DNA from 2 places in the Streptomyces sp. NPDC014006 genome. Region 1 is predicted to be linked to the other one. Evidence: predicted binding sites of a transcription regulator. Region 1 holds the regulator's gene; the other holds the start of a gene.
The links. Region 1 encodes HspR, which represses chaperone genes until heat shock. Its sites were predicted from a motif close to TTGAGNNNNNNNNNCTCAA; they were not measured.
Positions count from the first base shown of each region.

Region 2: the regulator HspR is predicted to act here: its motif matches at 11,585-11,603, upstream of lon (endopeptidase La).

Region 1 covers NZ_JBICAJ010000003.1:231,174-246,716, reverse strand. Annotated here, with positions in the region: gene ACF1GV_RS13320 ((Fe-S)-binding protein) at 1-418, opposite strand, end outside; gene ACF1GV_RS13315 (MraY family glycosyltransferase) at 653-1,798, shown strand; gene dnaK (molecular chaperone DnaK) at 1,892-3,751, shown strand; gene grpE (nucleotide exchange factor GrpE) at 3,751-4,404, shown strand; gene dnaJ (molecular chaperone DnaJ) at 4,450-5,619, shown strand; gene ACF1GV_RS13295 (heat shock protein transcriptional repressor HspR) at 5,625-6,071, shown strand; gene ACF1GV_RS13290 (sugar ABC transporter substrate-binding protein) at 6,413-7,519, shown strand; gene ACF1GV_RS13285 (hypothetical protein) at 7,612-8,196, opposite strand; gene ACF1GV_RS13280 (LuxR C-terminal-related transcriptional regulator) at 8,401-9,429, shown strand; gene ACF1GV_RS13275 (helix-turn-helix transcriptional regulator) at 9,451-10,431, opposite strand; gene ACF1GV_RS13270 (hypothetical protein) at 10,742-11,077, shown strand; gene ACF1GV_RS13265 (pyridoxamine 5'-phosphate oxidase family protein) at 11,184-11,600, opposite strand; gene clpB (ATP-dependent chaperone ClpB) at 11,751-14,348, shown strand; gene ACF1GV_RS13255 (hypothetical protein) at 14,353-14,514, opposite strand; gene ACF1GV_RS13250 (hypothetical protein) at 14,537-14,998, opposite strand; gene ACF1GV_RS13245 (YbjN domain-containing protein) at 15,139-15,543, shown strand, end outside.
Region 2 covers NZ_JBICAJ010000006.1:202,358-217,900, reverse strand. Annotated here, with positions in the region: gene ACF1GV_RS21870 (PadR family transcriptional regulator) at 1-571, opposite strand, end outside; gene ACF1GV_RS21865 (DUF4097 domain-containing protein) at 573-1,526, opposite strand; gene ACF1GV_RS21860 (hypothetical protein) at 1,657-2,508, shown strand; gene ACF1GV_RS21855 (DUF6104 family protein) at 2,573-2,752, opposite strand; gene ACF1GV_RS21850 (multifunctional oxoglutarate decarboxylase/oxoglutarate dehydrogenase thiamine pyrophosphate-binding subunit/dihydrolipoyllysine-residue succinyltransferase subunit) at 2,839-6,657, opposite strand; gene ACF1GV_RS21845 (sensor histidine kinase) at 6,949-8,058, opposite strand; gene ACF1GV_RS21840 (response regulator transcription factor) at 8,055-8,792, opposite strand; gene ACF1GV_RS21835 (spermidine synthase) at 8,917-9,594, opposite strand; gene ACF1GV_RS21830 (rhomboid-like protein) at 9,871-10,692, shown strand; gene ACF1GV_RS21825 (GNAT family N-acetyltransferase) at 10,770-11,417, opposite strand; gene lon (endopeptidase La) at 11,626-14,040, shown strand; gene ACF1GV_RS21815 (lysozyme) at 14,114-14,935, opposite strand; gene ACF1GV_RS21810 (MarR family winged helix-turn-helix transcriptional regulator) at 15,180-15,543, shown strand, end outside.

The sequences.
Region 1 (15,543 bases):
GCCGGGAGGGCAGGCTGAGCAGACGGATGACGATCAGCGTCGCGATGCCGAGCGTGGTCATCGCGCCGATGAACTCGATGTACATCTCGTACGGCAGGAAGCCGCCGAGGACCGGCAGCGTCCAGTCGGCCTGGAACAGCTGGCCGTAGGCGTTGATGATCGTGGGCGGCAGCGTCAGGAAGCCGATGGCCACGAACCAGTGGGCGATGCCGATGATCCCCCAGCGGTTCATGCGCGTGTGGCCGAGGAACTCCCGCACCAGGGTCACGCTGCGCGCGTAGGGGTTGTCGGTCCGGCTGCCTGCCGGGACCGGTTGGCCCAGCTTGAAGTAGCGGACGAACTGGCCGATGGCGCGGGCGAGCAGGGCGACGCCGACCACGGTCAGGGCCAGCGACACGATGATCGCGGCGAGTTGCATGGGGGCTCCTCGGGCCTGCGAGGGGTGAATCGAGGGAGATTACTAAGCGGTAACTTATTCAGTTCGTCTGAGACTACCCCTATCTTCCGATGCAATGTAGCCAGCCGTTCGGTGATCTGTGTCGCTGAGGCTTGCCTTAAAGGATCACAAGAAACGCGGGGCCTCGGGGAAGTCGACCGCAATCTGAACGTGTTATTCGTACCAAATTGGTACATTCACCTCTAACTTATATCCGTGCTCTATGGGATCGCCGCTGCCACCGCCGCCCTGCTGCTCACCGCCCTGCTGGCGGGAGCGCTCCGGACGCCTGCCCTGCGCATGGGGCTCATCGACCAGCGCCGGCGCGCGCGACCGGTGCCGCTGCTCGGCGGGGCGGCCATGGTGCTCGCCACCTGCCTGGTCGCCGCGGCCGGCAACTGGACCCGGCTCGCGCCGCTCGGGGACGGCAACGACCGGCTGCTCATCGCGGGCGGCGTGCTCGCCGCGCTGGGTCTCGCCGCGGACGTGTGGCGGCTGAGGACCCGGTTCCTGCTGGTGGGTACGGCCGTGGCGGCGGCCTGTGTCGTGCCGTACGACGAGACGGGCGTGCTCGGCGGGATGCTGGGCGTCGTCTTCATCGCCTTCGCCTCCTTCGCCTTCCGCTCGCTGGACCACACCGACGGCGTGGCCGGGACCGTGGGGGTGCTCACCGCCTTCGGGGTGGCGGCGTGCGCCGCGGCGGAGGTGATGGACGGGCTCGCGGTGCTGCTGAGCGTGCTCGCCGCGGCGCTGACCGGCTTCCTCATGCACGGCTGGCCGGCCGCCCGCATCGGGCTCGGCTCCTGCGGCTCGCTGTTCACCGGCTTCCTGCTGGCCTCGGCGGCCGTGGTCACCCGGTCGGGCTACGACCTGACCGGCACCGCCGCCGTCCTCGGGCCGCTTGTCGCCCTCGGCGCCGCCGATGTCCTCCTCGTCGCCCTCTCGCGGCGGCTGGCCGGACGGCCGCTGGCGCGCGGCGGTCCCGACCATGTCGGGCACCGGCTGCGGCGGCTCGGACTGACCGCGCAGGGCACGGCCGTACTGCTGGGCGTGGCCGCGGGTGCCGGGGTACTCGTGGGAGTACTGGTGCACGCCGGGTGGGCCCGTCCGAGTGTCGCGCTGTGGGTGGCGGGCGGTGCGCTGGTCGTCGTTCTCGCGCTGCTGCGGGTGCCGGTGTACCGGGTGCCGCGCCGGCGGGGGCCGGGGCAGGGACCGGGGTCGGGGCAGGGGCCCCAGACGATGGCGCGGGCGCCCCGGCAGTCCGTCCCGGCGAGTGCGCGACCGACTTTTTCCCGGGTGCAGCCACCGCGCCGACCGTCGTCGTCGCAGGTCAGAGCGCCGTTGCGTGTAAGGAACGGATAAGAGTTGAGTCCGGGTGACTCAGGTCTGTTGACCGAGCCGTGAGCCTCATGCACACTTGAGCCTGTTCCACTCAAGTCAGTTGGAGGAATTGCAATGGCACGTGCGGTCGGCATCGACCTGGGCACGACGAACTCGGTGGTCTCGGTCCTCGAGGGCGGCGAGCCCACCGTCATCACCAACGCCGAGGGCGCCAGGACCACGCCGTCCGTCGTCGCCTTCGCCAAGAACGGCGAGGTGCTGGTCGGCGAGGTGGCCAAGCGCCAGGCCGTCACCAACGTGGACCGGACGATCCGTTCGGTGAAGCGTCACATGGGCACCGACTGGAAGATCGAGCTGGACGGGAAGCCGTTCAACCCGCAGCAGATCTCCGCCTTCATCCTGCAGAAGCTGAAGCGGGACGCCGAGGCCTACCTGGGCGAGAAGGTGACCGACGCGGTCATCACCGTCCCGGCCTACTTCAACGACTCCGAGCGTCAGGCGACGAAGGAGGCCGGTGAGATCGCCGGTCTGAACGTCCTGCGCATCGTCAACGAGCCGACCGCCGCCGCGCTGGCGTACGGCCTCGACAAGGACGACCAGACGATCCTCGTCTTCGACCTCGGTGGCGGCACCTTCGACGTGTCCCTCCTGGAGATCGGTGACGGCGTCGTCGAGGTGAAGGCCACCAACGGTGACAACCACCTCGGTGGCGACGACTGGGACCAGCGCGTCGTCGACTACCTGGTGCAGCAGTTCAAGTCGGGCCACGGCGTGGACCTGGCCAAGGACAAGATGGCCCTGCAGCGCCTGCGCGAGGCGGCCGAGAAGGCCAAGATCGAGCTGTCCTCCTCCACGGAGACCTCGATCAACCTGCCCTACATCACGGCGTCCGCCGAGGGCCCGCTGCACCTGGACGAGAAGCTCACCCGCGCCCAGTTCCAGCAGCTGACGGCCGACCTGCTGGAGCGCTGCAAGACGCCGTTCCACAACGTCATCAAGGACGCCGGCATCTCCATCAACGAGATCGACCACGTCGTTCTCGTCGGTGGTTCGACCCGTATGCCCGCCGTCGCCGAGCTCGTCAAGGAGCTGACCGGCGGCAAGGAGGCCAACAAGGGTGTGAACCCGGACGAGGTCGTCGCCATCGGCGCCTCGCTCCAGGCCGGTGTGCTCAAGGGTGAGGTCAAGGACGTCCTGCTGCTGGACGTCACCCCGCTGTCCCTCGGTATCGAGACCAAGGGCGGCATCATGACCAAGCTGATCGAGCGCAACACCACGATCCCGACCAAGCGCTCGGAGATCTTCACGACGGCCGAGGACAACCAGCCGTCCGTGCAGATCCAGGTCTACCAGGGCGAGCGCGAGATCGCGGCGTACAACAAGAAGCTCGGCATGTTCGAGCTGACCGGTCTCCCGCCCGCGCCGCGCGGGGTGCCGCAGATCGAGGTCTCCTTCGACATCGACGCCAACGGCATCATGCACGTCACGGCGAAGGACCTCGGCACCGGCAAGGAACAGAAGATGACCGTCACCGGCGGCTCCTCGCTGCCGAAGGACGAGGTCGACCGCATGCGTGAGGAGGCCGAGCGCTACGCGGAGGAGGACCACAAGCGCCGCGAGGCCGCCGAGGCCCGCAACCAGGGCGAGCAGCTGGTCTACCAGACGGAGAAGTTCCTCAAGGACAACGAGGACAAGGTCCCCGGCGAGGTCAAGACCGAGGTCGAGGAAGCGGTCGCCGAGCTGAAGGAGAAGCTCAAGGGCGAGTCCGCCGAGGGCGACAACACAGCCGAGATCCGCTCCGCCACGGAGAAGGTCGCGGCCGTCTCGCAGAAGCTGGGCCAGGCGCTGTACGCCGACGCCCAGGGCGCCCAGGCCGCGGGCGGTGCTGCCGGTGCCGGTGAGCAGCCCAAGGCCGACGACGACGTCGTGGACGCCGAGATCGTGGACGACGAGCGCAAGGACGGTGCCGCGTAATGACGGAGGAGACCCCGGGCTTTGAAGAGAAGCCCGACGTCCCCTCCGGCGCCACCCCTGACGACGCCGAGCTGAAGGCCGCCTCCTCCGAGGAGGCGGCGGCCCCGGCCGGGGACGGGAACGAGAACGCGGGCCTGGTCGCCCAGCTTGATCAGGCGCGCAAGGCGCTCGACGAGCGCACGGCGGACCTCCAGCGCCTCCAGGCCGAGTTCCAGAACTACCGCCGCCGGGTCGAGCGGGACCGCGCCGCGGTCAAGGAGCTCGCCAACGCGAACCTCCTGACCGAACTGCTGCCCGTGCTCGACGACATCGGGCGCGCGCGGGAGCACGGCGAGCTGGTGGGCGGCTTCAAGTCGGTCGCCGAGTCGCTGGAGACCGTCGTGGCGAAGCTGGGCCTGCAGCAGTTCGGCAAGGAGGGCGAGCCCTTCGACCCGACGATCCACGAGGCCCTGATGCACTCCTACGCGCCGGACGTCACCGAGACGACCTGCGTGGCGATCCTGCAGCCGGGGTACCGCATCGGCGAGCGCACCATCCGCCCCGCGCGGGTGGCCGTCGCCGAGCCGCAGCCCGGCGCGCAGGGCACGAAGGCGGAGGGCGCCGAGGACAAGGCGGCCGACGACAAGGAGAGCGGTGGCCCGGACGAGGGCTGACGTCACAAGCAACCAGGGGACCATCGGAAAGGGGGTACGTCGGGGATGAGCACCAAGGACTTCATCGAGAAGGACTACTACAAGGTCCTCGGCGTCCCCAAGGACGCCACCGAGGCCGAGATCAAGAAGGCGTACCGGAAGCTCGCCCGCGAGTTCCACCCGGACGCCAACAAGGGCAACGCCAAGGCCGAGGAGCGCTTCAAGGAGATCTCCGAGGCGAACGACGTGCTCGGCGACCCCAAGAAGCGCAAGGAGTACGACGAGGCCCGCACCCTGTTCGGCAACGGCGGCTTCAGGCCGGGGCCGGGTGCGGGCGGCGGCTCCTTCAACTTCGACCTGGGCGACCTCTTCGGAGGCGGCGCCCAGAGCGGAGGCAGCTTCGGCGGAGGAATCGGTGACGTCTTCGGGGGCCTGTTCAACCGGGGCGGTGCCGCGGGGACGCGGACCCAGCCCCGGCGCGGCCAGGACGTCGAGTCCGAGGTCACGCTCAGCTTCACGGAGGCCATCGAGGGCGCCACGGTCCCGCTGCGGATGTCCTCCCAGGCGCCGTGCAAGGCCTGCTCCGGCACCGGCGACAAGAACGGCACGCCGCGCGTGTGCCCGACCTGCGTCGGCACGGGGCAGGTGGCGCGCGGCTCCGGTGGCGGCTTCTCCCTGACGGACCCCTGCCCGGACTGCAAGGGCCGGGGCCTGATCGCGGAGCACCCCTGCGAGGTCTGCCACGGCAGCGGCCGGGCGAAGTCCTCGCGCACCATGCAGGTCCGCATCCCGGCCGGCGTCTCGGACGGGCAGCGGATCCGGCTGCGCGGCAAGGGCGCGCCGGGCGAGCGCGGCGGACCGGCCGGCGACCTCTATGTCGTCGTGCACGTCGACGCCCACCCGGTGTTCGGCCGCAAGGACGACAACCTCACGGTGACCGTGCCGGTGACGTTCACGGAGGCGGCGCTCGGCGGGGAGGTCAGGGTGCCGACCCTGGGCGGCCCGCCGGTCACGCTGAAGCTGCCGCCCGGCACGCCCAACGGCCGCACGATGCGCGCCCGCGGCAAGGGCGCGGTCCGCAAGGACGGCACTCGCGGCGACCTGCTGGTCACCGTGGAGGTGAGTGTTCCCAAGGACCTGTCGGGGAAGGCTCGTGACGCGCTCGAGGCGTATCGCGAGGCGACCGCGGACCAGGATCCGCGGGCGGAGCTGTTCGAGGCCGCGAAGGGAGCTTGAGTGGGATGGACGGCCGTCGACGTAATCCGTATGAACTGACGGAGGACACCCCGGTCTACGTCATCTCGGTGGCGGCCCAGCTCTCCGGCCTCCACCCGCAGACGCTGCGTCAGTACGACCGCCTGGGGCTGGTCTCCCCGGACCGCACCGCGGGCCGCGGGCGGCGTTACTCGGCCCGCGACATCGAACTGCTCCGCCAGGTGCAGCAGTTGTCGCAGGACGAGGGCATCAACCTGGCCGGCATCAAGCGCATCATCGAGCTGGAGAACCAGGTCGCCGCGTTGCAGTCCCGTGTCGCGGAGCTGCAGGCGGCCCTGGAGGGCGCGGCCGCGGCGATGCAGCAGCGCGAGGCCGCCGTCCACGCCTCCTACCGCCGCGACCTGGTCCCGTACCAGGAGGTCCAGCAGACCAGCGCGCTGGTGGTGTGGCGGCCGAAGAAGGCCAAGGACTAGCGGCCGCGCGCGCAGCGCGAAGGGGCCCGGAGGCGGATCGCCTCCGGGCCCCTTCGCGCTGCGCGCGCGGCCCGGTCGAGCCCGAGCAGATGGCCGATATCGTTCGGTCACCTGTGCTGTTTCGTGAAGGTGAACCCCCGCTCGTGAAGGGTCGGTAAGGGGTGTTTGGCGGTGAATGGGCAGGGGTTCTCCCCGCCTTCACGGACTGAGCGGAGCGTGATGTTGCCATCTCGTTAGGTGGCCGGTCTTGACGCAAGGTGGCGCTCCCGCGTTGGCTTTTCAGTCACGTGGGTCGTGCCGCTGCACCCGCGTTTCGTACCGCACCCGAAGTGAGCCCCCGCATGCGTCGTACCGCCGTAACCGTGGCCGCGTCCACGATGATCCTCACGCTTGCCGGCTGCAGCATGCTCAACTCGACGGAGGGCGGGGGCACCGCGAGCCCCACGAAGGGCGATGACGTCACCGTGGGTCTGCTGCTGCCGGAGAAGGTGAACTCCCGGTACGAGAAGTTCGACCACCCCATCATCGCCGCGAAGGTCGCCTCCCTCACCCGCAACAAGGGCAAGGTCGAGTACGCCAACGCCGAGCAGAACGCGTCCCGGCAGGCGACCCAGATGCAGCAGATGATCGACAACAAGGTCGACGTCATCCTGCTGGACGCGGTCGACTCGCACGCGATCGCCGACGAGGTGCAGAAGGCGAAGGACGCGGGCATCCCCGTCATCGCCTACGACCGCCTCGCCGAGGGCCCGATCGACGCGTATGTCTCCTTCGACAACGAACTGGTCGGCGAGGTGCAGGGCCGCACCCTGCTCGGCGCCCTCGGTGAGGGCGCCGACACCTCCGACCGGATCGTCATGATGAACGGCTCGCCGACCGACCCGAACGCGGGTCAGTTCAAGCGGGGCGCGCTCAGCGAGCTCAACGGCAAGGTGACGATCGCGAAGTCCTACGACACCAAGGACTGGGACCCGAAGAACGCACAGGCCAACATGGCCGAGGCGATCGCCGCGATCGGCGCCAAGAAGATCGCGGGCGTCTACTCCGCCAACGACGCCATGGCCGGCGGCATCATCAAGGCCCTCAAGGCGGCCGGTGTCTCCACCCTGCCGCCGATCACCGGGCAGGACGCCGAACTGGACGCCGTGCAGCGGATCGTGGCCGGCGACCAGTACATGAGCGTGTACAAGCCCTACCCGACCGAGGCGGAGGCCGCCGCGGAGATGGCCGTCGCCAAGGTGCAGGGCAGGGACATCCAGTTCGACGCGCTCGCCGGCGACACCGTCGACAGCCCCACGCAGAAGGACGTTCCGGCCCAGCTGGTCAGCGTGGTCGCGCTCACGAAGAGCAACATCAAGAGCACGGTCGTCAAGGACGGCATCTACAAGGTGCCGGAGATCTGCACCGCGAAGTACGCCTCGGCGTGCTCCGCGATCGGGCTGAAGTAGCCGCCCGCGCCTGAGCCGCCCGCGCGTCAGCCGTTGCGCATTGGCGGTCGCAAATCGGCCGGCACGACGAAGCCGGCCGCGGCAGGCGTCCGTCACGGCCCCGTCGCCGGGGTCATGGGCACGAACACGCCGTCCGGGGCGTGCGGGACCGTCGCACCGCTGAGGTAGCCGTCAGGGTCCCGGTCGCCGGTCACCCGCAGCCCGGTCACCCGCGCCCGCTTCGGGACGTCGTACCAGACCTCGATCTCGATGAGGTCGTGCCCGCCGATCTCGACCCGCTCGTGCTGGCGGCGCACCGCCATCGCGAAGGAGTCCGGCCGCGCAAGCGCCCCGTCGGCGTTCACCAGCCGCTGCTGCGCGGCGACGTAGGTGTGGAAGGCGGGGTCGGCGTTGCGCACCCGCAGGCGCGCGGTGCAGAACTGCCCGTCGGGCTGCGCCTCGCTGTGCGTGCCGGCCACGGCGGTCAGCCCGCACCTGAGGGCGAGCACGGTGAAGACCAGGTGCCCGTCCCGGTGCTCGCCCGGAGCGCGATGCGAGGGGCGGGCGGAGGCACTCGGCGGCGCGCCGGCGGTCGCCTCGCACCCGGCCGCGCCCACGGCGGCGGCCAGGACGAGCGCGGCCGCCCGGACGACCGCGATCAGCGGGTACGTCGGTGTCGTACGCCCTGCACGGACCATGTCCGGCATTGTCGGGCCGCAGCTCGCCCAAGGGGAGAGGTCCGGCCGTCATGGCCGCGCGGCCAAGGGCGGCGAAAGGCCGGGAGATAGCGGTGCGAACCGGTGGTTTCCCTCGGTCACGCGCGCCCGAGCCGTGTTGCACAGCACGCTCCGTCCGCGCATAGTTGCGCTGCGAAGAGGCGTGAACCGGGGGTGGAGTGGGCGATGACCGGGCACGGGACGGAGGAGCACCCGCACGGTGCCGACCGACTGTGCGCGGCGGGGGACCGGGTGTACTCCCGGGCGGTGCGGCGCGGCCGGGTGACGCGCCGGGACGCCGAGCAGGTGCCGTGCCTGCTCGATCTGGCGCTGCTGCACCCCGATCCGGACGACATGGACTGGCTGGTGCCCACCGCGCCCCAGGAGGTCATGACCCGGCTGCTGCGCGGCGTGTACGACGAGGTCGCCGACAGCCAGCGCCGGGTGGGCGCGGCGGTGGCCGCCGTCGAGTGGTACGCCGGCCTCGGCGGCCGTACGCCCGCGGCGGGATCCGGGGTGGGTGAGGGCAGCGCGATCCGGGTGCTCGACGGCCTCGCGCGGATCCAGGCGGCGATGGACGAGGCGACGCAGGCCTGCACGACCGAGGTGCTGACCGTGCAGCCGGGCGGCATCCGCCGTGAGCACGAGCTGTCCGAGGGGCTGCACCGGGCGCTGGCCCTGCGCGGCCGGGGTGTGCGCATGCGGGACCTGTACAACCACGTGGCGCGGCACGGGCAGGGGCTGCTGACGTATCTGGAGCTGATGGGCGACGCCGTGGAGGCGCGCACGCTCGACGAGGTCGTGGACCGGCTGATCCTCTTCGACCGCACGGTGGCCTTCATCCCGGCGAACGCCGAGCGCACGATGGCCCTCGAACTGCGCCACCCGGCGCTGATCTCCTACCTGGTCACGGTCTTCGAGCGGCTGTGGCGCCTGGGCGTCCCGCTGAACGCGCCCATCCCCGACAGCGGTATCGAGGGCATCTCGCACCGCGAGCAGTCCATCGCGGCGCTGCTCGCGGAGGGGCACCAGGACGCGGTCATCGCCGAGCGCCTCGGCATCAGTGTCCGCACCTGCCGGGCCCACATCGCCCGTCTTTCGGAGACCCTCGGCGCGGCCAGCCGTACCCAACTCGGCGTCCGGATCGCCCAGGTGGGGCTGGACACCCCGGCCCACCTCACCTTTCCGTGCCAGGAGTCCCCGTCCGTCGGATGAGGCGGCCGGGCTTGTGCCGCCTCACTGCTCCTTGTTGAGGATTCCGGACTGGGCTATCAGATAACCGAGCTGGGCCCGGCTGCCGCTGCCGAGAGCGGCGGCCAGCTTGGCGATATGGGCCCGGCAGGTGCGCACGTTCATGCCGAGGCGGCGGGCGATGGCCTCGTCGACGTGGCCCTCCACGAGCAGTTTGGCGATGGAGTGCTGGATCTCCGTGATGCCGTCGGGGGCGGTCTCGTAGGGCGCCCCGGCGCTCAGCGGGACGGCACGGTTCCACGTGAACTCGAAGACCTTGATCAGGTAGCGCACGAGTGCCGGGTTGCGCAGTTCCAGGGCCACTTGCTGGTCGTCCCGGGCCGGGATGAACGCGACGGACTCGTCGCAGATGATGAGGCGCTCGACCAGCTCGTCGATCGTGCGGTACTCCACCTTGCCGTTGGCGAGCTGTCCCACGTAGGCCAGTTGCTCCAGGTTGAAGCGCACGGTGTGCTGGTAGAGGGTCCGGATCCGCACACCGCGGTCGACCAGGGCGGTGTCACGGTCCAGCCCCTGACGGATGGTGCGCTCGGTGAAGCGGTTGCTGGGCTGCACCGTGAGCATTTCGGCCTGGCACTGGGCGGTGGCCAGGTCGAGCGCCGCGTTGATCCGGTCGCTGCCTTCCAGCACGGTGATGGAATGGGTGGCCGACGCCATGTTTCCGTTCAGGGCCATGAACGGCTCAAAAGCATCGGACAGTTCGATTGCCCACCGCCGGCGCTCCGCGATCTCCCGCTCGATGGGCAGCAAACGCTGCGCGAGCGCAAGCGCCGGGGGGACCGGACGCAGCCAGTCCGGGTCGTCGGGATCGGGGTGGAGCAGGGCGAACTCCATCAGGCAAGGGGCGGGTTCCGCCTCCGAGCGGGAGATACGGCCTTCGCGGAGGGCACCGGCGTAAAGGCGGCTACCCTCCTCGCACAGCTCGTTCGCCGCATGGGGATGTGCCGTCTTGGACCGATTCGACATCAAATCTCCACCCCCCAGGGTCCTGAACATGCAGGAACATGATGCACCGATTGTGTGGCCATGACGTGCCTGAATGAGCCATCGTCGTACTCGACGGGGGAAGAGGGGACCTTCAAGTGAGGACGAAGCCGACTATGGGGAAAAGAGTGCTTCGCTCGATACTTGTCGCCACCTTCTCCGCCGTTGTGGCCCTCGGAGCTCTGGGTGGCCACGCCGGTACGAAGGGCGACGATCGAGCGGACAGTAAGTGGCCGGCGGTGGCGGTGTCCTCCGAGTCCGTGGCTACGGCAGACGGTGCTGGGGGCAGATGATGGCGACTCCACCTGACGACCGTTCCTTCCGACGGGAAATGGCCACCGCGTACCGATCGGGCTGGCACTTCATCGACCTGGTCACCGCCATCCCCCACAACGGGGATTCGCTGATGGTGACCGTGTTCGGTGAGCCGGTCGTCGTCACGCGCGACGACGAAGGCGACGTGCGGGCGTACCGGTGTCTGCGGCGGCCTCGGGGGGCGCCGCAGCCTGTGCGGTGTGCCATCCGGTACGGAATGATCTTTGTGAACCTCGACCAGCGCGACCACCGGCTGTCGGAGCCGGACATCTCCGACGTGCGGACCATCTCGGCCACCCCCCGCAGTGCCTGACGCGATTCCCCCGTCGTAACAGATCGCTCAGGTGCTTCCCCCCGCAGCGGCGTCACCGTGACCTGAACACGGTGACGCCGCTGCAGTTTGTGCGCGTGTGCGCCGTTCATCCCCGGCCCATGGCCCGGTCCAGTTCGATCTCGATCACCACCCGTGACGGGTTCGGCGACGGCACGCGCTCGTAGCGCTCCGCATAGCGCCGCTCCGCCTCCGCGACCCGCTCCGCCTCGGTGCGGATGAAGGCGCGGCCCTCCAGCGTGGCCCAGCGCCGGCCGGCGACCTGGCAGACGGCGACCCGCGGGCCGCCCGCGGGGCCGGCGGCCCGCACATGCGCCACCTTCGCGCTCGCCTTGTTGGTGATCACCCGGGCCAGTCCCGCCTCGGGGTCGTAGGTCACTCCGACGGGTACGACGTGCGGCGTGCCGTCGGGACGCAGCGTCGTCAGGGTGCACAGGTGCCGTTCCCGCCAGAAGGCGAGATACGGCTCGTCCGGTGCGCCCGGGTCCTGGGGGTACGCGGTCATGGGACGCAACCTACCCGCAGCGGTGGCGGACCGCCGCCGTCAGCTCTCCCCTCCCTGCCTTGAGTGGAATAGACTCAACTTTGTGTACGTTGACCGAGTCAGTACGGGGAGACGGCTGACCCCAGCACGTGTAGGAGGAGAGAAGCGAACGTGGACGCCGAGCTGACCAACCGGAGCCGGGACGCGATCAACGCCGCCGGCAATCGGGCCGTGACCGAGGGACATCCGGACCTCACCCCTGCTCACCTGCTCCTCGCGCTGCTCCAGGGGCAGGAGAACGAGAACATCGTCGATCTGCTGGCCGCCGTCGACGCCGACCAGGCCGCCGTGCGCTCGGAGACGGAGAAGGTGCTCGCCTCCCTGCCCAGCGTGACCGGTTCGACCGTCGCGCCGCCGCAGCCCAACCGCGAGCTGCTCGCCGTCATCGCCGACGCCCAGGCCCGGGCCAAGGAGCTCGGCGACGAATACCTGTCCACCGAGCACCTGCTCATGGGCATCGCCGCCAAGGGCGGCCGGACCGGCGAGGTGCTCACCCGGCAGGGCGCCACGGCCGGCAAGCTCCAGGAGGCGTTCCGCAAGGCGAGGGGAGGGCGTCGCGTGACCACCGCGGACCCGGAGGGTGCGTACAAGGCGCTGGAGAAGTTCGGCACGGACTTCACCGCCGCCGCCCGTGAGGGCAAGCTCGACCCGGTCATCGGGCGGGACACCGAGATCCGGCGGGTGGTGCAGGTGCTCAGCCGCCGCACCAAGAACAACCCCGTCCTCATCGGCGAGCCCGGCGTCGGCAAGACAGCCGTCGTCGAGGGGCTCGCCCAGCGGATCGTGAAGGGCGACGTGCCCGAGTCGCTCAAGGACAAGCGGCTCGTCGCGCTCGACCTGGGCGCGATGGTGGCAGGTGCGAAGTACCGGGGTGAGTTCGAGGAGCGGCTGAAGACCGTCCTCGCCGAGATCAAGGACTCCGACGGGCAGATCATCACCTTCATCGACGAGCTGCACACCGTCGTGGGCGCGGGCGCCGGCGGCGACTCCGCCATGGACGCCGGCAACATGCTCAAGCCGATGCTGGCGCGCGGCGAGCTGCGCATGGTCGGCGCGACCACGCTCGACGAGTACCGCGAGCGGATCGAGAAGGATCCCGCGCTGGAGCGCCGCTTCCAGCAGGTGCTGGTCTCCGAGCCGAGCGTCGAGGACACCATCGCCATCCTGCGCGGTCTGAAAGGCCGCTACGAGGCGCACCACAAGGTGCAGATCGCCGACAGCGCGCTGGTGGCCGCGGCCACCCTGTCCGACCGGTACATCACCTCCCGCTTCCTGCCCGACAAGGCCATCGACCTGGTCGACGAGGCGGCCTCCCGCCTCCGCATGGAGATCGATTCCTCGCCCGTCGAGATCGACGAACTCCAGCGCGCCGTCGACCGGCTGAAGATGGAGGAGCTGGCGCTGAGCAAGGAGACCGACGCGGCCTCCCGTGAGCGCCTGGACAAGCTGCGCCGCGACCTCGCCGACAAGGAGGAGGAGCTGCGTGGCCTGACCGCCCGCTGGGAGAAGGAGAAGCAGTCCCTCAACCGGGTCGGTGAGCTGAAGGAGAAGCTGGACGACCTGCGCGGCCAGGCCGAACGCGCCCAGCGCGACGGTGACTTCGACACCGCCTCCAAGCTGCTGTACGGCGAGATCCCGGCCCTGGAGAAGGAGCTGGAGGCCGCCTCCGAGGCCGAGGAGGAGGTGGCCCGGGACACGATGGTCAAGGAGGAGGTCGGCTCCGACGACATCGCCGACGTCGTCGCCTCCTGGACCGGCATCCCGGCCGGGCGTCTGCTGGAGGGCGAGACGCAGAAGCTGCTGCGCATGGAGGACGAGATCGGCAAGCGGCTGATCGGGCAGGGCGAGGCCGTGCGCGCGGTGTCGGACGCGGTACGGCGTTCACGCGCCGGCATCGCCGACCCCGACCGCCCGACCGGTTCCTTCCTCTTCCTCGGCCCGACCGGTGTCGGCAAGACCGAACTGGCCAAGGCGCTCGCCGACTTCCTCTTCGACGACGAGCGGGCGATGGTCCGCATCGACATGTCGGAGTACGGCGAGAAGCACAGCGTCGCCCGGCTGGTCGGTGCCCCGCCCGGATACGTCGGCTACGAGGAGGGCGGCCAGCTGACGGAGGCGGTACGGCGGCGGCCGTACAGCGTGGTGCTGCTGGACGAGGTGGAGAAGGCACACCCGGAGGTCTTCGACGTCCTGCTCCAGGTGCTGGACGACGGGCGCCTGACGGACGGTCAGGGTCGCACGGTCGACTTCCGCAACACCATCCTGGTGCTGACCTCCAACCTGGGCAGCCAGTTCCTGATGGACCCGCTGACCAGCGAGGCGGAGAAGAAGGAGCAGGTGCTGGAGGTCGTACGGGCGTCCTTCAAGCCGGAGTTCCTCAACCGGCTCGACGACCTGGTGGTCTTCTCCGCGCTGACCAAGCAGGAGCTGAGCCGGATCGCCGAGCTGCAGATCAGCCGGCTGGCCAAGCGGCTCGCCGAGCGTCGCCTCACCCTCGACGTCACGCCCGAGGCGCTGGCCTGGCTCGCCGACGAGGGGATGGACCCGGCCTACGGCGCCCGGCCGCTGCGCCGCCTGGTGCAGAGCGCGATCGGGGACCGGCTCGCGAAGGAGATCCTCTCCGGCGAGATCAAGGACGGCGACACGGTCCGGGTGGACCGCTTCGGCGAGGGCCTGCTGGTCGGCCCGGCGACGGGCAAGACGCTCTGACGGCTCAGATGCCGGTCGTGAGGACGACGTACAGCGCCCACGGGAACCACGGGGAGAACGCCAGGCAGCCCCACCACAGGGTCCACAACACCCACCGCACCGCTTTCGGCGTGCGCATCCCCGCGTCATCGCGCACACCGGGTGCGGCGGGGATCTTGCCGGCCACCGGCTGACGGGGCCCGCCCGCGTCACACGGTGAATGCCGAGAACCGCACGCGTGCGGTCGACGTGCTCTCGTAGGTCACGTCGACCGTCACGGCGTTCGCCCCGGCGCCGGCGGGCGGCGGGTGGGCGTCGCTGTTCAGATCCAGGCACAGATCCGCGCCCTCGCGGCACAGCCGCGTCTCCGGCTGCTCCCCGTAGGTGCGGGTCAGCCAGCCGGTGGCGTCGGCCCGGGGCATGCGGAAGGTGACGAGGTAGTCGGTGTCCAGCCAGGTGCGCACCGTGCAGTCGGTGTCGTACGCGCCGTCGGGCAGACTCGCCCCGCCGAAGGCGAGGGCCTCGGTGCACGAGGCCTGCTCCGGGGCGCCGCCCAGCGGATAGTCGCTGGTCGCGAACCGCACCACCGCCGTGACCAGCCATATCAGGATCAGTACCGGCAGGACCGCGACCGCCGCCACCAGCCCCCACCGCTTCCCTCTTCGGGTCATGCCGTTCCCTTCCCGCTCGTGACGCTTTCGCCTGACCGGCCGGATCATGTCAGCCCAGGGCTGACAGGTCCCGTCGGGGCTTGCCACCCCCCTCCCCCTCTGGGGGAGGATGGCGGAATCCGTACGAAGGGAAATTCACGGTGACCATCGACCCGTCCTCGATTCCGAACTTCGGGGGCCAGCCCCAGCCGCAGCCGCAAGGACCGGCGGGCCCCGTCGTCCCGGATCAGGACCTCGTGAAGCAGCTCCTGGAGCAGATGGAGCTCAAGTACGTCGTCGACGACGAGGGTGACCTCGCGGCGCCGTGGGAGCAGTTCCGTACGTACTTCATGTTCCGCGGCGAGGACGACCAGCAGGTCTTCTCGGTGCGGACGTTCTACGACCGCCCCCACAAGATCGACGAGAAGCCCCAGCTGCTGGAGTCCATCGACGACTGGAACCGCCGCACGCTGTGGCCCAAGGTCTACACCCACACCCACGACGACGGCACCGTCCGCCTCATCGGCGAGGCGCAGATGCTGATCGGCATGGGCGTCAGCCTGGAG
Region 2 (15,543 bases), on a different contig from region 1:
CGGCCTCCTCGCGGGCCCGGCGGCTCTCGTCCTTGGCGCGCCGGGCCTGCTCCTTCCACTCCTGCTTGACGCGGCGCATCTCCTCCTTGGCGGCGCGCCACGCCTCCTTGTCGTCGGCGTCGGCGTCGGCGTCGGTGAGGCCGGACATGTCCGGGGTGTCGTGGGCGCGGCTCGTCCGGCGGCGGCGGGCCTCGCTCGCCGCCGCGCGCATCTCGCGGCGCAGGTCGCCTGCGGCGCCGCGCACGTCGGCGCGGATCTCGGCGGCCAGCTCGGCGACCGACTCGCGGATCTCCAGCTCCAGATCGGCCAGTTCACCGCTGCGGTCGGCCAGCTCGGCGCGGCCGGCGTCGGTGATGGCGTACACCTTGCGGCCGCCCTCGGTGGTGTGCGTGACCAGGCCCTCGGCCTCCAGCTTCGCCAGGCGCGGGTAGACGGTGCCGGCCGACGGCGCGTACAGCCCCTGGAAGCGCTCCTCCAGGAGGCGGATCACCTCGTAGCCGTGGCGGGGGGCCTCGTCCAGGAGCTTCAGCAGGTACAGACGCAGGCGGCCGTGGGCGAAGACGGGAGGCATGTCAGAGCACCTTCTTGTCGGTCGTGCCGTCGGCCGGGGTCCCGGAGTCACCCGCGCCCGGACCGGAAACGGAATTGTCCCCCGAGGTGCCGCCGGCGCCGGAGGCCGGGCCGTCGCCGTGCGGCCCTGCCTCCCAGGGCTCGTCCTCGGCCAAGGGCCGCCGCAGCAGGGCGATGGAGCCGGAGACGGTGGTCGCCTTCAGCCGGCCGTTGCCCGCGCCGAGCCGGCCGGTGATCCGCTTGGCGCCCCACTGACCGGTGACCCGCAGGACCTCGAAGGCGTTGGAGACCGAGCCGCTCGCGGTGTTCGCCTCCACCCGGGTGTCCGCCGGGTGGGGCAGACGGATCGCGATCTCGCCCGAGACACTGGTCAGACTGACGTCGGTGGGGTGGTCCGCGGGGTCCAGGTCCACGATCATCGAGCCGCTCACCGAGTCCGCCCTGACCGCGGAACCGGAACCGTCCAGCACGGTCAGGTCGCCGGAGACGGAGTTGAAGCGCAGATCGCCGCGCAGGGCCTGCGCCTCCACGTTCCCCGAGACCGTGTCGGCGCGCACCGGGCCGCCGAGATCGACCAGGGTGGTGTCCCCGGTGACCCCCTTGACCTCGGCGCGGCCGTCGACGCCGGAGACCACGGCTTCGGCGCCGACCACGCCCACCTCCACGCGCGTGTGCGCCGGGACGGCCAGGGACACGACGGCGCTGCGCCGCCGGCCCTTGCGGTCGAGCCACTTCAAAAAGCCCTTCCAGGGCAGGTCCTCGTACGCCACCGTCAGGGTGCCGCCCTGCTGGGTGACGAGCAGGGGCGGGCCCTCGATCTCGGAGACCTCCAGGCGGGCGGCACCCTCGTCCGCGCCCACCACGTTCACCGTGCCGTTGACGATGCGCACGTGGAGCTCGCTCACCGGCTCGTCGAAGGTGAGCTTCTGCGGTTCTGCGACGGACCACTCGGACATGGAAGACCTCCTCGACACGCCATATCGCGTCTTACGAGATTCACGATATATCGCGGTCCCGGGAAGTCAAGACACCCGTTCTGGTGATCAGGGGGAGCGGGCGGCGGTGACGCGGCCTTAGCGTGGGGACATGCCGACGGAAGACGCCCAGGGTCGCAGCCGCCCGTCGGGCGGTGCCGCGACCGGCGCGCTGCTGCTGTGCCGTGCCGCGCCCGCGGCCGTCGCCCCCACCGCCCAGTTGCTGCGCGATCCCATGCTGCTCGCCGAGGCGGGCGAGGGATGGAGCGTCCTCGTGCCCGAGGGAGGTCCCTGGCGGCACGGCGGCGAACCGGTCGACCGGGTCCTCACCGGCTGGGCCACCGCCCTGGCCGTCGCCGCGACCTGGCCCGTGCTCGCCCTGTGGTGGGACACCGACCGCGCCGGCTACACCCTCGCCGCGGGGTTCCGCCGCCCTGTCGGCTACGTCTGGCTGGCCAACGGCACCGCCGCCGGGGAGGACGAGGCGATGCGCACCTTCGCCGCCCGGCTCGGCCTCGACCCGGTCCTGGACGTGCAGGCCCTGGAGCAGCTCACCCGCCCCGACGCGTCCGCCGATGCCCGCGCCCGGCTGCGCGGCCTCCTGGCGGTCCTCACCCGCGCCGGCGTCGCCTTGCCGCCCGGCCTCGATCCGGGCGCCGCCGCCGACCGGCTCCGGGAAGCCGCCCTGAGGCGTCATGGCGTCCGCGAGCTGGACCGGCACGGTCTGCGTGAGACGCTGCGCGGTGAACTCGACGCCGTCGAGCGCGCCGCCCTGGCCCCCTGCCTGCCCTGGTCCGCCACCCCGCAGGCTCGCGCCCTGGGCGCCGCCCAGCTCACGACGGGCCTCTCGCTCGCCCTGTGGGGCCTACGGCGGCACAGAGGTGGCTGGGCGGCGGTGGGGGCGCTGCTGCTGGCCCACGGCGCCCTGGGCCTGACGTACGGAATCACCCACCCCCGCGACTGACCGGAGAAAGGCCCCCAGGGCGGCCCAGGGCGCCCGGGAGCGCCCTGCCGACGCCCGCGAGGTGTTACTCGTCGTCCTCGTCGTCCAGCCGCGCCAGCCACGTCGCCAGGCGTTCCACCGGGACCTCGAAGTCCGGGTTCAGATCGACGAACGTCCGCAACTGCTCGGCGAGCCACTCGAAGGTGACCTCCTCCTCGCCGCGCCGCTTCTCCAGTTCTTCGATGCCTCGGTCGGTGAAGTACATGAGGTCAAGGATAAGTGGGCGCAAACGGCCGGGCCGCACCCCTTGAGCAGGGGTGCGGCCCGGTCATGTACGACCCGCGGGAGCGGTTACGCGTCGAACACCTCGCGCACGAGCTGCTCCTGCTCGGCCTGGTGCCGCTTGGCGGAACCGACGGCCGGGGACGAGCCGTGCGGACGCGAGATGCGGCGCAGGCGCTCGCCGGCCGGGATGTCCGCGCCGACCGCCAGGTCCAGATGGTCGATCAGGTTCAGGGCGATGAACGGCCAGGCGCCCTGGTTGGCCGGCTCCTCCTGGGCCCACAGGTACTTCTCGGCGTTCGGGTACTTCGCGATCTCGGCCTGCAGCTCGGCACCCGGCAGCGGGTACAGGCGCTCCAGACGGATGATCGCGGTGTCCGTGACGCCCCGCTTCCTGCGCTCGGCGTCGAGGTCGTAGAAGACCTTGCCGGAGCAGAAGACGACCTTGCGGACCGCGCTCGCCTCCACCGAGGTGTCGCCGATCACCGGCTGGAACTGCCCGGTGGTGAAGTCCTCCGCCTTCGAGGCGGCGGCCTTCAGGCGCAGCATCGACTTCGGCGTGAAGACGACCAGCGGCTTGTGGTGGGGGTTGTGCACCTGCCACCGCAGGAGGTGGAAGTAGTTCGCCGGAGACGTCGGCATGGCGACCGTCATGTTGTTCTGCGCGCACAGCTGCAGGAACCGCTCGGGGCGGGCCGAGGAGTGGTCCGGGCCCTGGCCCTCGTAGCCGTGCGGCAGGAGCAGGACGACGCCGGAGGTCTGGCCCCACTTCTGCTCGGCGGAGGAGATGAACTCGTCCACCACCGTCTGGGCGCCGTTGACGAAGTCGCCGAACTGGGCCTCCCACAGCACGAGCGCGTCCGGGCGGGCCAGCGAGTAGCCGTACTCGAAGCCCATGGCCGCGTACTCGGACAGCAGGGAGTTGTAGACGTTCAGCCGCGCCTGGTCCTCGGAGAGGTACTGCAGCGGCGTGTACTCCTCGCCGGTGCTGCGGTCGATGATGACCGCGTGGCGCTGGCCGAAGGTGCCGCGCTGGGAGTCCTGGCCCGCCAGACGGACCGGCACGCCCTCCAGCAGCAGCGAACCGAACGCCAGGGTCTCGCCCATGCCCCAGTCGATCGTGCCGTCCTCGACCATGGCCGCCCGGCGCTGCAGCTGCGGCTGCAGACGCGGGTGGACGGTGATGTGGTCGGGCACGTTGACCTGGGACTCGGCGATCCGCTTGACGACCTCCGTGGAGATCGCGGTCGGGACCGCGACCGGGAAGCCGTCCTGCGGCTCGGCGGAGTCGACACCGGCCGGCTGCGAGGTGGCCTCGCGGACCTCGGTGAAGACCTTCTCCAGCTGGCCCTGGTAGTCCTGCAGCGCCTGCTCGGCCTCTTCCAGGGTGATGTCGCCGCGACCGATCAGGGACTCGGTGTACAGCTTGCGCACCGAGCGCTTCTTGTCGATCAGGTCGTACATCAGCGGCTGGGTGAAGGCCGGGTTGTCCGACTCGTTGTGACCGCGGCGGCGGTAGCAGATGAGGTCGATCACCACGTCCTTGTTGAACGCCTGGCGGAACTCGAACGCCAGCCGCGCGACACGGACGACGGCCTCGGGGTCGTCGCCGTTCACGTGGAAGATCGGGGCCTCGATCATGCGGGCCACGTCCGTCGCGTACATGGAGGAACGCGAGGACTCGGGGGCCGCGGTGAAGCCGACCTGGTTGTTGATGACGATGTGGACCGTGCCGCCGGTGCGGTAACCGCGCAGCTGCGACATGTTCAGGGTCTCGGCCACCACGCCCTGGCCCGCGAAGGCCGCGTCGCCGTGGATCGCCACCGGCAGGACCGTGAAGTCCGTGCCGCCCTTGTTGATGATGTCCTGCTTGGCGCGGGCGACGCCCTCCAGGACCGGGTCGACGGCCTCCAGGTGGGAGGGGTTCGCGACCAGGGAGACCTTGATCTGCTCGCCGTCCAGGCCGGTGAAGGTGCCGTCGGCGCCCAGGTGGTACTTCACGTCGCCGGAGCCGTGCATCGACTTCGGGTCGAGGTTGCCCTCGAACTCGCGGAAGATCTGCGCGTACGACTTGCCGACGATGTTGGCCAGCACGTTCAGGCGGCCGCGGTGAGCCATGCCGATGACGACCTCGTCCAGGCGCGACTCGGCCGCGGAGTCGATGACCGCGTCCAGCAGCGGGATGACGGACTCGCCGCCCTCCAGGGAGAAGCGCTTCTGGCCGACGTACTTCGTCTGCAGGAACGTCTCGAAGGCCTCGGCGGCGTTCAGGCGGCGCAGGATCCGCAGCTGCTCCTCGCGCTCCATCCTGGAGTGCGGGCGCTCCACGCGGTCCTGGATCCACTTGCGCTGCTTGGGGTCCTGGATGTGCATGAACTCGATGCCGGTGGTGCGGCAGTACGAGTCGCGCAGCACGCCGAGGATGTCGCGCAGCTTCATCATCGACTTGCCGGCGAAGCCGCCGACGGCGAACTCGCGCTCCAGGTCCCACAGGGTGAGGCCGTGCTCGACGATGTCCAGGTCGGGGTGCTTGCGCTGCTTGTACTCCAGCGGGTCGGTGTCGGCCATGACGTGGCCGCGGACCCGGTAGGAGTGGATCAGCTCGAAGACACGGGCGGCCTTGGTGACGTCGTCGTCGTGGCTGGCGTCGATGTCCTTGAGCCAGCGGACCGGCTCGTAGGGGATGCGCAGCGCCTCGAAGATGTCGTCGTAGAAGCCGTTCTCGCCGAGCAGCAGGTTCGCGACGATCCGCAGGAACTCGCCGGAGGCGGCGCCCTGGATGACCCGGTGGTCGTAGGTCGACGTGAGCGTCATGACCTTCGAGATGCCGAGCTTGTTCAGGGTGTCCTGGCTGGTGCCCTGGAACTCCGCCGGGTAGTCCATGGAGCCGACGCCCATGATCACCGACTGGCCGGGCATCAGCCGCGGCACGGAGTGGACGGTGCCGAGGCCGCCGGGGTTGGTCAGGGAGACCGTGACACCGGTGAAGTCGTCCATCGTCAGCTTGCCGTCACGGGCGCGGCGGACGATGTCCTCGTAGGCCTGCCAGAACTCGAAGAAGTTCAGCGTCTCGGCCTTCTTGATCGCCGCGACGACGAGCTGGCGGTCGCCGTTGGGCTTGACCAGGTCGATGGCGAGACCGAGGTTGACGTGCTCCGGCTTGACCAGGGTGGGCTTGCCGTCCTTGAGCTGGTACGACCAGTTCATCGCCGGCATGGCCTTGACGGCCTGCACCATCGCGTACCCGATGAGGTGCGTGAAGGAGATCTTCCCGCCGCGGGCACGCTTGAGGTGGTTGTTGATGACGATGCGGTTGTCGAACAGCAGCTTCACCGGGACCGCGCGCACCGAGGTGGCGGTCGGCATCTCCAGCGAGGCGTCCATGTTCTTCGCGACCGCGGCGGACGGACCGCGCAGCGTCACGAGCTCCGGGCCCGCGGGGGCCTCCTTGGCGGGCTCCGCCTTCGCCTGGGGCTGAGCGGGCGCCTGTGCGGGACGCGCCGGCTGAGCCTGGGCGGGGGCGGGCTTCGCCGCGGGGGCGGGAGCGGGGGCCGGAGCCGGAGCGGCGGCCGCGGGCTTCGCAGCCGCGGGAGCCGGAGCGGCCGGCGCGGCGGCCCGGGGGGCCGGGGCGGGCGCCTGGGTGGGGGTCTGCGCGGCCCCCGCGGCCGCGCTACCCGACGCAACCGGGGCTCCTGCCGCCCCCGGCTTGTAGTCGGCGAAGAAGTCCCACCAGGCACGGTCTACCGAATTCGGGTCCTGGAGGTACTGCTGATAGATCTCATCGACGAGCCACTCATTGGGACCGAACGCGGCAGCGGGGTTCTTTCCCGCTTGGTCGGCGTCGGTCGTAGGTGCGCTCGATGCGTTACTGGGGGACTGTGGCGACACGGCGGCAACCGCCCTCTTCCGCTTCACAAGGTGATGGACAGCGGGAATAAAGGCTACGCCTCCCTGAGGGTGAAGGTCAGGTCGGGCCCGTTCATCGTCGCGTAAGTCACATCTCAGCCCGTGTTTCGGCGCTTGAAATGGCGGGAAACAAGCGTGGTTCCGGTGTGAAAGAGGCGCGCCGGGGTACGGCGACGAGGGCCCTGCACGCGGGGCGTGCGGACGTGTGCCTGATCACACGTGTCCGTCGGCGCGAACGCTCGTGGATCTTGAGGCTCCGTTTCGAACCCTACGTCAACTTTGGACGGTCGGCTCTCCTGGAAGAGTGACAAGGATCCGGCAACCTCGCTCGGATTCGGCCACGCCGATGCGGCCCCCGTGCAGGTCCACGGCCCAGCGCGCGATCGCCAGGCCGAGCCCGGTGCCGCCGTCGCTGCCGGGACCGTGCGGCCGCGCGACCACACCCCGGTTGAACCGCTCGAAGACGCGGTGCCACTCCGACTCGGGAATGCCGGGCCCCTCGTCCAGGACCTCCAGCTCCAGTGAGCCGGGTGCCTTCCCGCTCCGCGCCTTGACCGTGACCCGGCCGTGCGGCGGGCTGTGCTTAACCGCGTTGTCGATGAGGTTGGCGACGACCTGGTGGATGCGCTCCGGGTCGGCGTGCGCGGTCAGGTCGCTCGGGAAGACGTCCAGGTGCAGATGGACGTCGGCGCGGGTGTGGCTGCCGGAGCCGGAGGCGATGCCCGCGCGCGCCGAGGCGACCATGTTGGCCTCCTTCAGCACGCCGGACAGATACGGCCACACCTCGAAGCGACGTTTCTTCAGCGGTACGACGCCGTTGTCCAGCCGGGACAGGTCCAGCAGCGTCTCCACCAGCCGGCCCAGCCGCTCGGTCTGCTTCAGCGCCGTGCGCATGGTCTCGGGATCGGCCTCGGTGACGCCGTCCACGATGTTCTCCAGCACCGCCCGCAGACCCGCGATGGGCGTGCGCAGCTCGTGCGAGACGTTCGCCACCAGCTCCTTGCGCTGGCGGTCCTGCGCCTCCAGCTCGTCCGCCATCACATTGATCGTCTGGGCGAGGTCGCCCAGCTCGTCACGACGGCTCTCCCGCACCCGGCTGGTGTAGTCGCCCTGCGAGATCGACCGGGCCACGGTGTTCATCTCGTCCAGCGGCGCGGTCAGCGAATGCGCCACGAACTGCGTGATCAGCAGCGTGGCGATCATGGAGAAGACCGTGATGAAGCGCAGCTCCGTCCGGGTGCGCATGGCGATCATCATCAGTCCCGTGGTGATCAGCACCGCGATGACGACCAGCACACCCAGCTTGGTCTTGATCGAGAACGGGCGTACGCCGCCCCAGGGATCCCCGGGACGCCGCCGTGCGGCCGGCCGCCCGTCGCTCATGGCGTCGGCGTCTCCAGCGCGTAGCCCACACCGTGCACGGTGCGGATCCGCTCGGCACCGATCTTCCGGCGCAGCGCCTTGATGTGGCTGTCGACCGTGCGGGTGCCCGAGGCGTCCGCCCAGTCCCACACCTCCGCCAGCAGCTGCTCACGGGAGAGCACCGCGCGCGGAGTGTTCGCCAGGCACACCAGCAGGTCGAACTCGGTGGGCGTCAGATGCACGTCCTCCGACTTCACCCGGACCCGGCGCTGCGCGTGGTCGATCTCCAGCTCGCCCAGGCGCATCACACCGCTGCGCGGCGTGGCGGCGGCCAGCGCGGCCCGCTCCACCCGGCGCAGCAGCACGTGCACGCGGGCGGCCAGCTCCCGCATCGAGAACGGCTTGGTCATGTAGTCGTCGGCCCCGACGCCCAGCCCGACCAGCATGTCGGTCTCGTCGTCGCGGGCGGTGAGCATCAGCACCGGAACCGGCCGCTGCGCCTGCACCCGCCGGCAGACCTCGAGCCCGTCGAAGCCGGGCAGCATGATGTCGAGGATCAGCAGATCGGGCTGCCAGGCCTCGGCGGTGTCGACGGCCGCCGGGCCGTCACCCGCGGTTTGCACGAGAAATCCCTCGGCGCGCAGGCGGGCCGCGATGGCGTCGACGATCGTCGGATCGTCCTCGACGACCAGGACCCGCCGCTGCGCGCCGGGGGTCGCCGTCGTGCCGCTCTGGGAGGTGTGTGTCTGCTCCATCGCCCGCCCCTGAAGTGTGCTTTCCGGAATCAGTGGGGTGATCCCTCGGTCTGCGCGTGACTGCGATTGACGCTTGAATGATCCGCGCCAGGGAAGCAGCGTACGGGGAGTCACCACGGCTTTGCTATTCAGGGCGGATCCCGAGGTGCACGACGTCGGGAACGCCTCGGGCAACGGGGATCTCTTCCGTACGCACCTGCTGGAACCCGACATTCCCCAAGGTTTCTTCGAAATCCGGTGACGGCTGGGCCGACCACACCGCGAGCACCCCGCCGGGTCTCAACGTCCTTGCGCAGCTTGCCAGTCCGGCCGGTGAGTACAGTCCGTCATTGCCGTCCGTGACGGTCCAGCCGGGGCCGTTGTCGATGTCCAGGCACAGGGCGTCGAACGTGGCGGATGTCTCATTGACGTAGTCCACGAGGTCGTCGTGGACGACCTCGGTACGCGGATCGGCCAGCGCCTCGTGGGAGAGCCCGCCGAGCGGCCCGCCGCGGTGCCAGTCGATGACGGCGGATTCCCTTTCCACCACGGTGATCCGGCCCCACCGCGAATTCGCAGCAGCATGGGCCAGCGAGAAGCCGACGCCCAGCCCGCCGATCAGCACGTGCGGCGCCGGGCGTTCGCCGAGTGCCTCCAGGGCGGCGTCGACCAGCAGCCGTTCGCTGCGGCCGTCGGAGGTGTCCATCAGAAAGCACCCGTTGGCGATGATCTGCAGCAACTCGCCGTGCCGCCGCAGCACGACCTCGCCGTAGGGACCCTCGCGGCGGTCCAGGACCTCGGGACTGTCGTACGTCGTGGACATGGACCCCATCCTGCATGAACGGGGCTTTGCGGGAACGGGAATTACGGGAGGCGGCGGGCTCGGACGGCGCCGGAGCACCCGTTCGTGGGACGCGGGGCGCGGGCCACGGGACGCCGGGGCGGGTACGCCGGAACGCGCGCCGGGGCGACGGGGATCGGCGGCGGACGCGTAAGAACCTTGAGAGGTTGCTGAGAATCCGGTCACGCGTGGCGTGGATCACAGACAGCGGGTGGGTGGGACCCGAAAGGTGGGGGGCGACGGAAGGAGCGCCTCACCGTGGAACGCACTGCGAGGGTCGACAGGACGCCTCCCGACGCGCCCCTTCCGGCCGATCTGCCGGATCTCACCCGGCTGCTGGACGGCATGCCCGGCCAGCCGCGGCGCGGCGGCCCGCAGGCACCCGTCGCGCCGTCCGCCGCTGCCGTCGAGGCCACGCCGGCTCCCCGCGGCCGGCTGCGGGCGGTACGCCCCTGGCGGCTGCTGCCCACTCCCCGGGCGACCCCCTTCACCTTCGCCTACGCCGCCGTGCTCGCCTTCACCTCGCTCGTCGCCGCGTACGCCGACCCCGCCGTCGTGCAGGCGCTGCAGCAGGGGTCCAGTACGGACGTGGCGCACCTGGCGCGGCACCCGGTGCTGGTGCTCGTCGGCAGTGCGCTGTGGATCGCCGGCGGGGTGCTCTCGCCGTACGCGCTCGGCTTTCTGCTCGTCCTGACCGCGCTGGAGCGGCGCGTCGGCGGTCTGCGCACGGCCGGCGTCTTCCTGTGCGGGCATGTGCTGGCGACCCTCGCGACAGAGGTGCCGGTCGGGTTCGCGGTCGCCACCGGACACCTGCCGGACACCTCGCTGCACCGCCTCGACTACGGCATCAGCTTCGGTGTCGCCGCGGGCGTGGGCGCGCTGGCCGGGCTGCTGAGACCCTGGCTGCGCTGGCCCCTGCTCGCCTGGGTCGCGCTGATCATCGGCCAGGACCTGCTGTCGCCCTACGACCCCCTCACCAGCTGGGGTCACGCGATAGCGCTGACGATCGGCATCACCACCTGGCCCCGCCTGCGCCGCTGGGCGGCCACCGCGCAGCACGGCGGGCCGTCGCGGGCGTGAAGGGGCGCGGGGGGGGCCCCCCCCCCCCCCCCCCCCCCGCCCGGGGGGGGGGGGCCCCCCCCCCCCCCCCCGCCCCCTCAGTCCTTCACCCGCCTAGCGCTCGTCAGCGGCGCGACCGTCCGCCACCCCAGTGTTTCGTACAGTGCCCGCCCGTCCGGCGTCCCGGCCAGCACGCCCGTTCGCGCGCCCGCGTCCGCCGCACCCCGCTGGAGGGTGCGCATCACGAGGGTGCCCAGGCCCCGGCGGCGGTGCTCCGGCGAGGCCTCGATCATGTCCGCCACCGCGGTCGGGCCGGTCGGCGCGATCTGCCCGCTCGCCGCCCAGGAGCCGTCCGGCGCGGTGACGAGGGCGCGCAGCACACCGCCACGCGTCCACGTGCGCAGCCGGTAACCGTCCGGGACGGCGGGCGCCGGGGCGGACGCCGTCAGCGGGACGGACATCAGCCAGCCCGGCTCTGGGTCGATCCACCAGCCGTCGCCGAGCCAGCCGCCGACCTCTGCCGGATCCCGGAACGCCTTGAACTGCACCCCCGCCCCGGTCACCGTGTCCGCCACCTTCCGTACGGCCGTCTCTGAGACGGCCTCGCCGACGCCGCCGAACACGTGCCTGCTGACGTGGTCCGGCCGTCCGACGTCGATGGTCCAGCCCCACTCCCGTGCCGCCGGCGGCGCCGCGCCCCGCGACACGACCCACCCCTCCACCCAGGACCGCACGATCGTGTCCACTCCGGTCTCCCGTCCGCCGTGCCAGATCGCGGTAATAGCCACTAGCCCACATAGGCTATTACGTGACGGGTCGGTGCGCGAGCCCCTCCCGTGACCTTTCCGGGCGCCCGTGTCCTTGATCGCTCACAGCGAACACCGGCTTGGGAACATCTGCCGACTCCCAAGCATTGAGTCGATACAACTCAACTTGACTGCCGAAAGGGAGATCATGGCTTCGACGTCCGCATCGCTCACTCTGCCTGTGCTGCCGCTCGACGACGAGGTCGTGCTGCCCGGGATGGTGGTTCCGCTGGACCTGAGCGACTCCGAAGTGCGCGCCGCGGTGGAGGCCGCGCAGGCCGCCGCCGGCTCCGAGGCCGGAAAGCCCAAGGTCCTGCTCGTGCCACGCATCGACGGGACCTACGCGAGCACCGGTGTCCTCGGCACCGTCGAGCAGGTCGGCCGGCTGGCCGACGGCGACCCCGGCGCCCTGATCCGCGGCCGCAGCCGCGTCCGGATCGGTGCCGGGACCACAGGCCCGGGTGCTGCGCTGTGGGTCGAGGGCACACAGCTCGACGAGACACAGCCGGACCCCGTCCCGGGCCACGTGCAAGAACTGGTCAAGGAGTACAAGGCGCTCGCCACCACCTGGCTGAAGAAGCGCGGCGCCTGGCAGGTCGTCGACCGCGTCCAGGCCATCGACGACGTCTCCGCCCTCGCCGACAACTCCGGCTACTCACCCTTCCTCACCACCGCGCAGAAGGTGGAGCTGCTCGAGACCGCCGACCCGGTCGCCCGCCTCAAGCTCGCCACCCAGCAGCTGCGCGACCACCTCGCCGAGCAGGACGTCGCCGAGACCATCGCCAAGGACGTCCAGGAAGGCGTCGACAAGCAGCAGCGCGAGTTCCTGCTGCGCCGCCAGCTGGAGGCCGTCCGCAAGGAACTGCGCGAGCTGAACGGCGAGAAGGAGGGCGAGGAGTCCGACGACTACCGCGCCCGCGTCGAGGCCGCCGACCTCCCGGAAAAGGTCCGCGAGGCCGCCCTCAAGGAGGTCGACAAGCTGGAGCGCGCCTCCGACGCCTCGCCCGAGGGCTCCTGGATCCGCACCTGGCTCGACACGGTCCTGGAGATGCCGTGGAACGAGCGCACCGAGGACGCCTACGACATCCAGGGCGCCAAGGCCGTCCTGGACGCCGAGCACGCCGGGCTGAACGACGTCAAGGAACGCATCACCGAGTACCTGGCCGTCCGCAAGCGCCGCGCCGACCGCGGCCTGGGCGTCGTCGGCGGGCGGCGCGGCGGTGCCGTCCTCGCGCTCGTCGGCCCGCCCGGCGTCGGCAAGACCTCCCTCGGCGAGTCCGTCGCCCACGCCATGGGCCGCAAGTTCGTCCGCGTCGCCCTCGGCGGGGTGCGCGACGAGGCCGAGATCCGCGGTCACCGCCGTACGTACGTCGGGGCGCTGCCCGGCCGGATCGTGCGGGCCGTCAAGGAGGCCGGCTCCATGAACCCGGTCGTCCTGCTCGACGAGATCGACAAGGTCGGCTCCGACTTCCGCGGCGACCCCGCGGCGGCCCTGCTCGAAGTCCTCGACCCGGCGCAGAACCACACCTTCCGCGACCACTACCTGGAGGTCGAGCTCGACCTGTCGGACGTCGTCTTCCTCGCCACCGCCAACGTCCTGGAGGCCATCCCCGAGGCGCTCGCCGACCGCATGGACATCGTCCGCCTCGACGGCTACACCGAGGACGAGAAGGTCGTCATCGCCCGCGACCACCTGCTGCCGCGTCAGCTGGAGCGGTCCGGCCTGAACAAGGAGGAGGTCACCCTCGACGAGGGCGCCCTGCGCAAGCTGGCCGGCGAGTACACCCGCGAGGCCGGTGTGCGCACCCTGGAGCGCTCCATCGCGCGTCTGCTGCGCAAGGTGGCCGCCCAGCACGAACTGGGCGAGCGCGAGCTGCCCTTCACGGTCACCGCGGACCACCTGCGCGACCTGATCGGCCGCCCGCACCACGTTCCGGAGTCCGCGCAGGACCCGGCCGAGCGCCGCACCGCCGTCCCCGGCGTGGCGACCGGCCTCGCGGTCACCGGCGCCGGCGGTGACGTCCTCTTCGTCGAGGCGTCCCTGGCCGACCCGGAGACCGGCGCGGCCGGACTGACCCTCACCGGTCAGCTCGGTGACGTGATGAAGGAGTCCGCGCAGATCGCGCTGAGCTTCCTGCGCAGCCACGGCGCGGAACTGGAGCTGCCGGTGGGCGACCTGAAGGACCGGGGCGTGCACATCCACTTCCCGGCCGGAGCGGTCCCCAAGGACGGCCCCAGCGCCGGCGTCACGATGACGACTGCCCTGGCGTCCCTGCTCTCCGGCCGTCTGGTCCGCACCGACGTGGCGATGACCGGCGAGGTCTCGCTGACCGGCCGGGTGCTGCCCATCGGCGGCGTGAAGCAGAAGCTGCTCGCCGCCCACCGCGCCGGGGTGACCACCGTGATCATCCCCAAGCGCAACGAACCCGACCTGGACGACGTCCCCGCCGAGGTGCTGGACAAGCTCGACGTCCACGCGGTGACCGACGTGCGCCAGGTCCTGGAACTGGCGCTCGCGCCCGCCACGAGCGAGGCGACGCCGGAGGTTCCGGTGGCGGCGTGACGGACGCCGCCGGATGAGGGAAGGCCCGGGTCCCGTGAGGGAGACCCGGGCCTTCGCCGTACGAGCGGCGATGTCAGCCGTTGGCGAGTGCCTGGAGCCGGTCGTAGGCCCCGTTGAACTTGTCGTGGTCACCGACCGTCGGGCCGGAGGAGGTGTACTGCCACATCGTGTAGTAACCCCAGCCGGCCGGCAGTGTGCCCGGGTCGGTGGCGTACCGGGCGATCCACAGGGGGTTGGTGGTGGCGAAGCCGGCGTAGTTGCCGGTGCACTGGGTCCACCAGCTGGTCGCCGTGTAGATCACGGCGTCGCGGCCCGTACGGGCCTTGTACTGGTTCAGGAAGTCGCGGATCCAGGTGACCATCCCGCTCTGCGTCTTGCCGTAGCAGGCGGCGCCGTAGGGGTTCCACTCGATGTCGAGGGCGCCGGGAAGGGTCTTGCCGTCGCGGGACCAGCCGCCGCCGTGGTCGACGAAGTAGTTGGCCTGGGTGGCGCCGCTGGTGGTGTCGGGTGTCGCGAAGTGGTACGAGCCGCGGATCATGCCGACGTTGTACGAGCCGTTGTACTGCTGCGCGAAGTAGGGGTTCGTGTAGTACGTCCCCTCGGTGGCCTTGACGTAGGACCACTGCACGCCGCTGCTCCACAGGGTGGACCAGGCGACTTTGCCCTGGTAGGCGGAGACGTCGACGCCTTCCGTCTGGGTGGCGTCACCGGTGCTGGGCGTGCCGCTTTGGCCGTCGTGGGCCAGGACGCCCATGCCCATGTAGGCGGAGCCGCGGGCGGGGACGTCGGCACTTCGGGCGGACGCGGGCAGGGCGAGGGAGAGGACCGCGAGGCCGGCTGCCGCGAGGGGGGCGAGCAGGCGGCGGCGTGCAAAACCGGGTCTGTGCACGGGCATGACGTGCCTCCGAAGGCGTCGGTGGGGAACGCTGGACGACGTGCTGCACAGGTTGGCCCGATAACCACTGGCGTGGGCATGGCAGTCAGGGCCTGGTAAAAGAAGCTACGCACGTAGACCGTACGGAGGGAAGGGGTCCGAACGCTGCCGTTGGTCTAGCCCTGCGAAATACTGACCAAGCTGCGGCGATGGCGGGCGCCTGGCGGAAACTTTCAGGATCGGGAAACCGGATCAGGGGACTGACGTGCACGAGGACGCGAACGGCGCGGAGCATCGGGGCGAACCCGGGACGTCGCCGAGTGGTGTGGACCAGGAGTTCCTGGCGCTGGAACGCGAGCTGACGGTCTTCCTGCGCCGGGCCCGCGCCAGTCAGGGGGAGATGGCCCGCGAGGTCCACCCGGACCTGGAGTCGGCCGCCTACGGCCTGCTGGTCCGGCTGGACGAGTGCGGCCGGCAGCGCGCCACCGAACTGGCCGCCTACATCGGCGTCGGCAAGGCCACCATGTCCCGCCAGCTCAGGGCCCTGGAGGAGCTCGGCCTGGTGGCCCGCGAACCGGACCCGGCCGACGGCCGCGCCTGGCTGGTCCACCTCACCGAGGAGGGTCACC